3 regions of the Corallincola platygyrae genome follow, and region 1 is predicted to be linked to each of the others. Evidence: predicted binding sites of a transcription regulator. Region 1 holds the regulator's gene; each other region holds the start of a gene.
The links. Region 1 encodes LexA, which represses DNA repair genes until DNA is damaged. Its sites were predicted from a motif close to TACTGTATNNNNATACAGTA; they were not measured.
Positions count from the first base shown of each region.

Region 2: recA (recombinase RecA) is a predicted target of LexA. The motif match lies at 1,582-1,601, and genes of this name have one in related genera.
Region 3: imuA (translesion DNA synthesis-associated protein ImuA) is a predicted target of LexA. The motif match lies at 1,577-1,596, and genes of this name have one in related genera.

Region 1 covers NZ_BAABLI010000009.1:79,994-83,253, reverse strand. Annotated here, with positions in the region: gene coxB (cytochrome c oxidase subunit II) at 1-492, opposite strand, end outside; gene ABEA14_RS08520 (hypothetical protein) at 1,112-1,621, opposite strand; gene lexA (transcriptional repressor LexA) at 1,618-2,250, opposite strand; gene ABEA14_RS08510 (MlaE family ABC transporter permease) at 2,456-3,260, shown strand, end outside.
Region 2 covers NZ_BAABLI010000016.1:62,929-66,188, reverse strand. Annotated here, with positions in the region: gene ABEA14_RS14300 (regulatory protein RecX) at 55-483, opposite strand; gene recA (recombinase RecA) at 492-1,535, opposite strand; gene mutS (DNA mismatch repair protein MutS) at 1,822-3,260, shown strand, end outside.
Region 3 covers NZ_BAABLI010000015.1:7,313-10,572, forward strand. Annotated here, with positions in the region: gene ABEA14_RS12825 (multiheme c-type cytochrome) at 1-1,373, opposite strand, end outside; gene imuA (translesion DNA synthesis-associated protein ImuA) at 1,610-2,341, shown strand; gene ABEA14_RS12835 (Y-family DNA polymerase) at 2,348-3,260, shown strand, end outside.

The DNA.
Region 1 (3,260 bases):
CACTTTTTTACCGATTGGGAGTACTAACGGACGGTCAACTTCAAGCAGGTAGTTATCTGTTTTGGCTAACTTGTTTTCAATTTCTGCCCTGGGGGTAGCCAACAGACTGTAGTACTCGACGTCGTCATCTATGTATTTGTAGTGCCACTTCCACTGAGAACCTGTCACCAACACGGTAACGTCCGCTTCACTGGTGTCATCCATGTTCATCAGGACCTGGGTGGCCGGTATTGCCATACCGATTAAGATCAGTAGCGGCACAGCAGTCCAAAAGATTTCTACCTTGGTGCTTTCATGGAACTGGGCAGGCTTGACGCCTTTAGACTTGCGGTGATGGATGATCGACCAGAACATCACCCCGAAAACAATAAGACCAATAACACAGCAGATATAGAAAATGGTCATGTGGAGCTGGTAGACATCCTGGCTAACAGCCGTGACCCCTTTGGTCATATTCAGCGGCGTTTCCGCTGCGGCAGTAATTAGCGGCAGAAGGGCACCAACCCCAGCCGTTAGGCGTGTGGCAGTCCGTAACAAGAGGCTTCTCCTCGCACTTTTGAAACGCTCGTTTAGGAGCGTTTTCCCCAAAACCCCAGCAGCGGCTACTGTCCACGTTATGGTTTATTTTTTATCGCGGATGCAGCTGTCGGGCCTGAAGTAAGAATTGTTCATAATTCCTGAATCGTCTAAGAATTAATCAAAAAATTTGAAGGGGGCTGCAATTAGAAGTGACGATGAGAGATTGATCTAGGTCAAAAGCCTGGCGATGGCTATCAATCTCGATTTTATGCCTTAGGCAGATGTTTTAATTAGATAGATTAGTGGTAGCGGTAGTTTTAAGGCGCTTTGATATATGCCCTGATAGTTCTTATTGGCTGGAGTCAGCGTTGGGCGTACTTCCTATACACAGCGTGCCCTTTGGGTATCGCCGCTCCTGCGCGTTAGCATGCCCCGCGAAGTGTATTGGGTACCATGCGCCAGCGTTGGGCATACGACCGCCAAGGATGGCGGAAATGTCTAAAATGCAGGAGCAATTTTAGACCGTACTTCCTGTACATAAAAAAAGCCGCCTTGAAGGCGGCTTAGGTTGGAACACTGAAACTGTGGGGGATCAGTGGACCGACACACTTGCAACCATGGCAGCAGCGCGGGCAGCTGAAGACCATGGGGTTCCCGTATGGCAACGGCCTACGGGTCTGTGAAAGAGAAAGCTGTTGGTGTTGTAGCACTGCGCTTCGCTAATCAGTGCCTGCCATTGAGTTTCATCCAAAAGATCTGTCCAGCCGACAACGGCGCAACAATGATTAGAAGCCAAACCATTCATTACCGCGGCCATCAACTGACGATCACTGGTTGGATGCACCTGCAGCAGACGGCCTCCATCGACACCATTAGCGACCAGCCAATCTACGACCTGCTTATCTGGCGCCGCGACTAATACGACCCATTGATTACTTTTCTGACTGGCAAGAATACTGTTTAAAAGTGATTGATGTTGGCCTTCGACACTCACTAACTTGCTGGCACGTTCTGAGCGTTTCCAAGCACGAGACGTGTTGGCCTTAACCTCGGCTCTGACAAAACGGCGGCTGTACAGACTGGCTTGTTGAAACTGGCTCATAACCATTCTCCATTTCGAATAACGCCCACTGCCAGGCCCTCAATCGAGAGGCTCTCCGCACCCAGGTCTACTTTGATAGGTGAGTAGGCTTCATTTTCTGCATGCAGCAACACTTGGCGTCCATTCTGCTCGAACCGTTTCACGGTCACTTCGTCGTCACCGACACGAGCCACAACCACCTGACCATTATTCGCAGTGGTGGTTTTATGTACCGCCAGTAAGTCGCCTTCCAAAATTCCAATATCTTTCATACTGTCGCCATGGACGCGGAGTAGAAAATCCGCATTCGGACGAAACAGGTGAGGATCAACCTTGTAGTGAGCTTCAACATGCTCCTGCGCCAAGATTGGCGTACCCGCTGCAACCTGACCGATCAAAGGTAAGCCATCATCATTCGCTGCGGCTTCATCACCTTCCTGGGGTATCACTCGGATACCACGAGAAGTACCTGGCAATATCTCAATCAACCCTTTCTTGGCCAGCGCCTTCAAGTGCTCCTCAGCCGCATTGGCCGACTTGAAACCTAACCGACGAGCGATCTCAGCTCGCGTAGGCGGCATTCCGGTTGCTTCGATGTTGTCCTTAATCAAGGCCAGGATTTCCGCCTGGCGGGGCGTCAATGGGCGCATATCAATACCTGTTGTTTCATACAGTACACTGTGAGTATATACAGTAACTACTGTATGGCAAGTACAATCGCTGTTTTTTTGATCAGTATTTTCAGATTGGACAATCCATTGATTCATCATTCTTTTTTCAGTTCTGCTTTTGCAGTTCAGCAGAAACTACTGCAGACTGAGAACATCAAGGTCGATCCCTCACTGTTCGAATTGCATGCAAGAGTTGAACATCAGCCGCCTTCCCGACGATACAGGTTGGGAACTGGCGTTGACAGGAAAGTGGCTGCTTCAGCGCGGAGATACCCGCGTGGCCGAGCTGCTAAATGATCTCAAAACCAAAGTCGCGGCGGGCGAGCGCCTGACTTTTGTCGATGCGGGCATAGAGGAATGGAACAGCGCACTGGTTGTGCTGATAGAAAAGGTTCAAGGCTACGCCGATGAGCACGAACTCAAGGTCGACATCTCGTCCCTCCCCACAGGTGTAAGGCAACTCCGCGCACTCGCTGCCAGCCATCCCAAGCGCAAAGATATGTCCCGCAGGGACGAAGCCAAACCACCGTTTGTTGAACGGGTCGGCCTGGCAACATTGGCTTGGTGGAAAAGTACCCGAGTCAGCATGGCATTTATCGGTGAGTTGCTTTTTGCTGTGGGACGTATGCTCTCCGGCAAGACCAAGCTACGCTGGCGTGATGTCTATCTATGCATGGAAGATGCGGGCCCCAGCGCATTTCCGATTGTTGCTCTTATCAGTGTTTTGATCGGTATGATCCTGGCGTTTGTTGGTGCCGTTCAGCTGCAACAATTTGGTGCCTCTATATTTGTCGCGTCTCTGGTCGCCCTGGGTATGGCTCGCGAAATGGGTGCCATGATGACGGCCATTATTATGGCTGGCCGAACCGGTGCCAGTTACGCCGCTCAGTTGGGCAGTATGCAGGTTAACGAGGAGATAGATGCGCTGGAAACCATGGGCCTGAAGCCGATGGAATTTCTGGTGCTACCGCGCTTTATTGCGCTGCTCA
Region 2 (3,260 bases), on a different contig from region 1:
GATTGTTGCTAATTGACAACGTTCGTTAAGAGTATGAAAAGGAAGAATAGTTCATTATTTATACATGTTCTGGACCTGATCGTAACTAAAGCCACGATAGATCAAAAAACGAATCTGCTTAGCACGTTCTTCATGGGATTTTGGAGCTGCACTGAAACGCCTTTCAGCGCATTGAATAAGTGCTTGTTGCCAGTCAATGCCATTGTTAGCAAAAGCTTGTTCAATCAGGTAACTGTCTATGCCTCGCTCGCTCAACTCAGCACGAATTCGTTGTGGGCCATAACCAGCATCACTACGACGCCTGCAATAACTCTCGCAAAAACGGGCCTCATCCAGCCAGCCTTCGGATAGACAATGTTCAATGACGGGGGAAATATCGGCGGAATTGAATTTTCGTTGGCGCAGCTTATTCACCAACTCTTTTTCGGAGTGATCACGCCGCCCCAACAGGCGCAGGGCGGCGTTTAATACATCTTTATTCAAACCAGAAGTTACAGCTCTTCACCAACTTCAGGTGCCAGCTCATCTTCTTGGCCTTCCTGCTTAGGCTTGAGCAAAAGCATGTCTCGCAGCTTGGCTTCTACCTCGACTGCCAGTTCAGGATTCTCTTTAAAGTAACGCATGGCATTTGCTTTACCCTGCCCTACTTTGTCACCGTTGTAGCTGTACCAGGCACCCGCTTTTTCAACCAGCTTATGCTGCACCCCCAAATCAATCAGCTCGCCAACTTTAGAGATACCTTCGCCGTACATGATTTGGAACTCTGCCTGTTTAAACGGCGGAGCAACCTTATTCTTCACTACCTTAACGCGGGTTTCGTTACCCACAACTTCGTCGCCGTCTTTAACTGCACCGGTACGACGAATATCCAAACGAACCGATGAGTAAAACTTCAGCGCGTTACCACCCGTGGTGGTTTCCGGGTTACCAAACATCACACCGATCTTCATACGGATCTGGTTAATGAAGATACACAAGGTGTTAGAGCGCTTAATATTACCGGTAAGCTTTCGCAGCGCCTGCGACATCAAACGCGCTTGAAGACCTACGTGGGAATCACCCATATCGCCTTCGATTTCCGCTTTAGGTGTCAATGCGGCAACGGAGTCAACAATCACAACATCAACTGCGCCAGAACGAACCAGCATGTCACATATCTCAAGCGCCTGTTCACCCGTGTCAGGCTGAGACACGAGCAAGTCATCAACATTCACACCTAGCTTGGCTGCGTAAACAGGATCCAATGCGTGTTCAGCATCAACGAATGCACAGGTTTTGCCCGCGCGTTGTGCCTGAGCAATCACTTGCAGCGTTAGTGTGGTTTTACCGGATGATTCTGGACCATAGATTTCAACAATACGCCCCATCGGCAAGCCGCCAATACCCAGGGCGATGTCTAGCCCAAGTGAGCCGGTTGATACGGCTTCGATATCCAACGCCTGAGAATCTCCCAGTCGCATGATAGAGCCTTTACCGAATTGGCGTTCAATTTGAGACAGCGCCGCTGACAGTGCTTTTGATTTATTGTTGTCCATTTTCATCTCCACGGGACAGGTTCGCCCTGACAATTACTGCTCAGTATACTGTACGCTCATACAGTATCAACCCTCACCAACAACAATTTTTTTTAATCATTAAAAACATGATGTTACAGACCGTGTACAGTATTAAAAATAGAAACCACTGTATAAATGTGACGAAGAATATTTCTATTTACTTTGGACTGGATATGTAACCTGGCCAGTTTTTTCAATGTTCAGGATGCCGTATCCTATGGCACATCTGGCAGCAACGCTCTCATTAGCAAGAATTAGTAATTTCATGACTGCACCTTCCCTCAGCGATACACAACTCTCCCAGCACACGCCCATGATGCAGCAGTACCTGCGTTTAAAGGCTGAACACCCGGATATCTTGCTGTTCTACCGCATGGGAGACTTTTACGAACTGTTTTATGACGATGCTAAGCGCGCTAGTGAGTTACTGGATATATCTTTAACCCACAGAGGACGGTCTGCTGGCGATCCCATCCCTATGGCCGGTGTTCCCTATCACGCAGTGGAAGGTTACTTGGCACGCATGGTTCAGCTCGGTGAATCAGTGGCCATATGTGAGCAGGTGGGCGATCCTGCCACCAGTAAAGGGCCCGTAGAGCGTAAAGTCGTGCGTATCGTGACGCCCGGTACCGTCACCGATGAGGCGCTACTGGATGAACGTCATGACAACTTGCTTGCCGCGATTAGTGAAAATAATGGCCTTTTTGGCTATGCAACACTCGACCTGACCAGTGGTCGATTCCAGGTCTGCCAACTAGGGACCGAAGAAGCCGTACAAGCCGAGTTGCAACGTACTCAACCCGCGGAACTCCTCTATTCTGAAACCATGGATACCCTGCTCATAGAGGGAATCAGTGGCGTTCGCCGCCGCCCAGAATGGGAGTTTGAGCTGGCAACGGCGACAGCTCAGTTGTGTCAGCAGTTTGCCACCAAAGATCTGAAAGGCTTTGGCGTGGAAGCACTTCCTGAAGCGCTCAAAGCGGCTGGTGCCCTGTTGCAATACGTCAAAGACACACAACGTACGGCGTTGCCTCATATCGACAAGATCCAGGTAGAGCAGCATAACGATGCCGTCGTCCTCGATGCAGCGACCCGTCGCAACCTTGAGTTGACGCAAAACCTGTCAGGCGGCTACGAAAACACCTTGGCATCGGTCTTGGACGGCACTGCCACTGCGATGGGGAGCCGTTTACTGAAACGCTGGCTGCACCGCCCTCTCAGGGACAATAAGCTGATCAACAGCAGACAAGAAGCAATCGCAGACCTGATTGATGGCATCGTCACCGATGAGCTTCAACAAATACTTAAGGGCGTCAGCGATGTAGAACGTGCACTGGCGCGCCTGGCACTGCGCTCAGCCAGACCAAGAGATTTTACCCGTATTCGTTCGACACTGGCCTTGCTGCCAGACCTGGCGGAACTTCTGTCGTCATTGGGCTCAGTAAAACTCGCCGAGTTACTTTCTGCGTGCCAGCCTCAGCCAGAGCTTCATAGCCTTTTAAGCCAGGCGATTATTGAACAACCTCCTGTCTTAATCAGGGATGGGGGGGTGATAGCAGAGGGTTACAATGAAGAGCTGGATGAATGGCGCTCGCTGGCGAAAAATGCCACCGGCTTTTTGGAAGAACTTGAAGTTCGGGAACGAGAGCGTACAGGTATTCCCACGTTGAAAGTCGGCTTTAATCGAGTTCACGGTTATTACAT
Region 3 (3,260 bases), on a different contig from region 1:
CAGGCATGTTCGGGGCGTGACAGGATCTCATCAAGTAGCGCGCGGGCTTCTTTCGCCTGTTCGCTCTTGCCTGCATGTTCAGCGTGCTCAACGACTTCAATATACTGAGGCACCATTTCTATGTAGAAACGTTCAGCGATTTCGTACATGCCATGCCATTGTACGTAGTCTGGTGCCATCATAGCGGCACCGTGACGGGCGCGACGACCTTCGTGGTGCCATAGGTAGAACCAGGTCCATTCGATCTCTTCGTCAAACTGCTGTTTGGTCAACATCTCATGTTTGGCCAGCATATCCATCATGGCTTTGCCTGGGCGGGCGAACTTGTCATTGTAGAGCACGACCAAGTGGTCAAACTGCTGATAGAAGTTTTCCACCCAAGGGCTGGTATGGCATGCGCTACAGACCTTCTTCATATCGGCTCGACGGTCTTCCCAGGATTTTACTTTTTTACCCTGAGCCAATGCCTTGGCATCAATTTTTTCTGAAATGGCGGGGCGTAAAGTCCAACTGATACGTGCGCCAACATCGTGGGTCAGTGGTAGCTCACGTGTGGCTGACATGTGACAGGTTGCGCACGTAGGAGCGGCATCATAATCCTCTCCCACAATCCATTTTGATGAATCCAGATTCATACGGTCGACATTGGCATAGAAGTTAATGCCGTGTTTGGACTCTTCATAGATCTCTTTCTGTGGATGGTCAGGACCAAGGTGGCATTTACCGCAGGCTTCAGGACGACGGGCCTGTACCATAGAAAACTCATGACGTTGGTGACAGGCGCTGCAGGCGCCGACAGAACCGTCCGGGTTGATTCGGCCAATGCCAGTATTGGGCCAGGTAGTGGGGTCCAGATCCCCATTTTTCAGTACTTTTACCTCTGCACCATGGCATTGCCAGCAGCCACTCACTGCGGCAGGAGATTGCCCGTTAAAGCTTAAATGGCCTTCAACGACTTCTGCTAAGAAGTTATCCAGAGACCCGATAATCTGGCCTGCTTTGGCGTGGTGGCTGGCGGCAAACTCAGCAACTTCTTTGTTGTGGCACTGCCCACAATCTTTAGGCGATACGATCACCGCAATGTCGAACCCTTCATGTTTGATAGCATCAGCATCATTGGGGTCAGCACTGTGGCATTCGTAGCAACCAATGTTGGCGCCAAAGTGCTTGGAGCGCCCCCACTGTTGATAGAGCGCAGGGTTTTGTTCTTTGTGGCAAGCAACACACTGTTTGCTGGCGTCACTCAGGGAGGTAAATGGCTTCAACATCTGCGCTTTGGGTGCAGCATAGGCCAGGCTCAGCATCGCACTGATGCAGAGCAAAGTGAGTAGGGCAAGGAATCTTACTTGTACCGCCAAACGTCCGTTAGTCATGGCTTTATCCATTCTTCGTCGCGTGGTCGTACCCTTATTATTTTTATGGGTACAAGGATGGATAAATAATAGACATATAATCCACATTTTATGTGGGTGATTTGAAAAATTGTTAACCCCCTCACTGGTCGATAAATAAACAACTGAGCGAGATCAAACCTTATAGCCAGTTAAGAGTTTGCTCATAAATAACACATTATCTATACTGTATGCATATACAGTATTTGGTGGTGTTAATGGGGTCTCTTGAATCCTTATTTGATAGTGGTGCGATATGGCAGGGGCGTAATCCTCGCACAACTTCAGAATGCTCTTTTCCGACTCAGATAGCCAAGCTTGATGATGCATTAACTGGTGGCTGGCGCACGGGTGAATTAATCGAGTTGCTGTTATCACAGCCAGGGATCGGTGAATTACAGTTGCTGCTGCCTGCCATGGCTAAACAAGCGTCGCGTGATGCCTGGCAGTTGTGGATAAATCCTCCTGCTATGCCTTATGCCCCAGCGCTCTCTGCAGCAGGTCTCGAACTTTCACAACAGTTGATTGTTGAATCTCGTTGTTTAAAGAAGGCGTTATGGAGTGCTGAACAGGCGTTGAAATCTGGCTGCTGTAGCTGCGTGCTGCTTTGGTTACCTGACCCCAGGCTACAAGCCAGTATGACTCAGTTGCGCCGACTGCAATTGGCCGCAGAAGAGGGCAATGCCCTGATTTTTATGTTGCGCCCACAGTGGTTAGGTGAACAATTTACCCAGCTGCAAAGCTCTCCCGCAGCAACCCGATTATCGCTTAGCCTGATGGAAGATGGATTGAGTGTTGAGCTATTTAAGCGTCGGGGTAGCTGGGCGCTTAAACCTTTCACGGTAGATCTGTCGACAGGTTTACAGCTTCCACAGATCACACCGCAATCAACCCATCAAACCTGCTTGCAAACCTCTGGTGCAGATATCATTCAAGGGCCATGGAGTTAGAGGGGTATGGCTTGGCTGGCGGTAGAATTTCCGAACCTGGCACTGGAGTGGTGTAGCCGCGGTCTAGGTGATGCCCAGACAGTGGTGCTGCTGGATTCTAAACATAAGGTTTCCCAGTGTAATCAGATCGCGGCGGCTCAAGGGGTTGAACCGGGCATGACGCTGGCCACACTGCTGGCGCTGGTCGACGACGTCACTTTGGTCAGTGACAGTGATGCTCGGCGCTTGTATGGGCTTACGCCAAGCCGAGAACTTGGCCAAAGTTCGGTTAAAGGGAACTCAGGTAAAAAGAGTGCGGGTAAAGAAAGACGTAGTAAACAAACTGAGTCTCTGACATCCCTTGATGCACTTCAGCAGTTGGCGCTCTGGGCAAACGATTACTCTGCCCAGATCCTGCTTGTTCCCCCTCAGAGCCTAGTGATTGAGATCGGCAGTATGCTGCGATTGTTTGGCGGCTTGCCTGGGTATTTAGCGCAATTTGAACATGGATTGCAGCAACTCGATTACCCCTGCCGTTGGGCAACGGCACATACGCCAGTAGCGGCATTTACCTTGGCTTATACCGCAACAGCGTGGCGTCAGGTGAGCGCAAAATCGACGATGGCGCAGTTGGTTCGATTACCTGTTACCAGTCTGCCGATCAGTGTCGAGCAAAAGCAGTCTCTGGAGCGGTTAGGGCTGAGTCAGCTGGAGCAACTTTTGGCGTTACCTGCAGCGCAGGTGCGTAAACGATTGGGCGGAGCATTACTGTGTTGGCTATTAGAACTGCAGGGCCGCCTGCAACCCAGGTTTACCCGCTTCGTTGTACCTCCTCAATTTGAGATGCAGTTACCGCTGCTGGCTGAAATCGTGCACATCCACGGTTTGTTATTTCCATTACGGCGCTTGCTGGAAGGTATGGTGAGTTACATGCGTCACC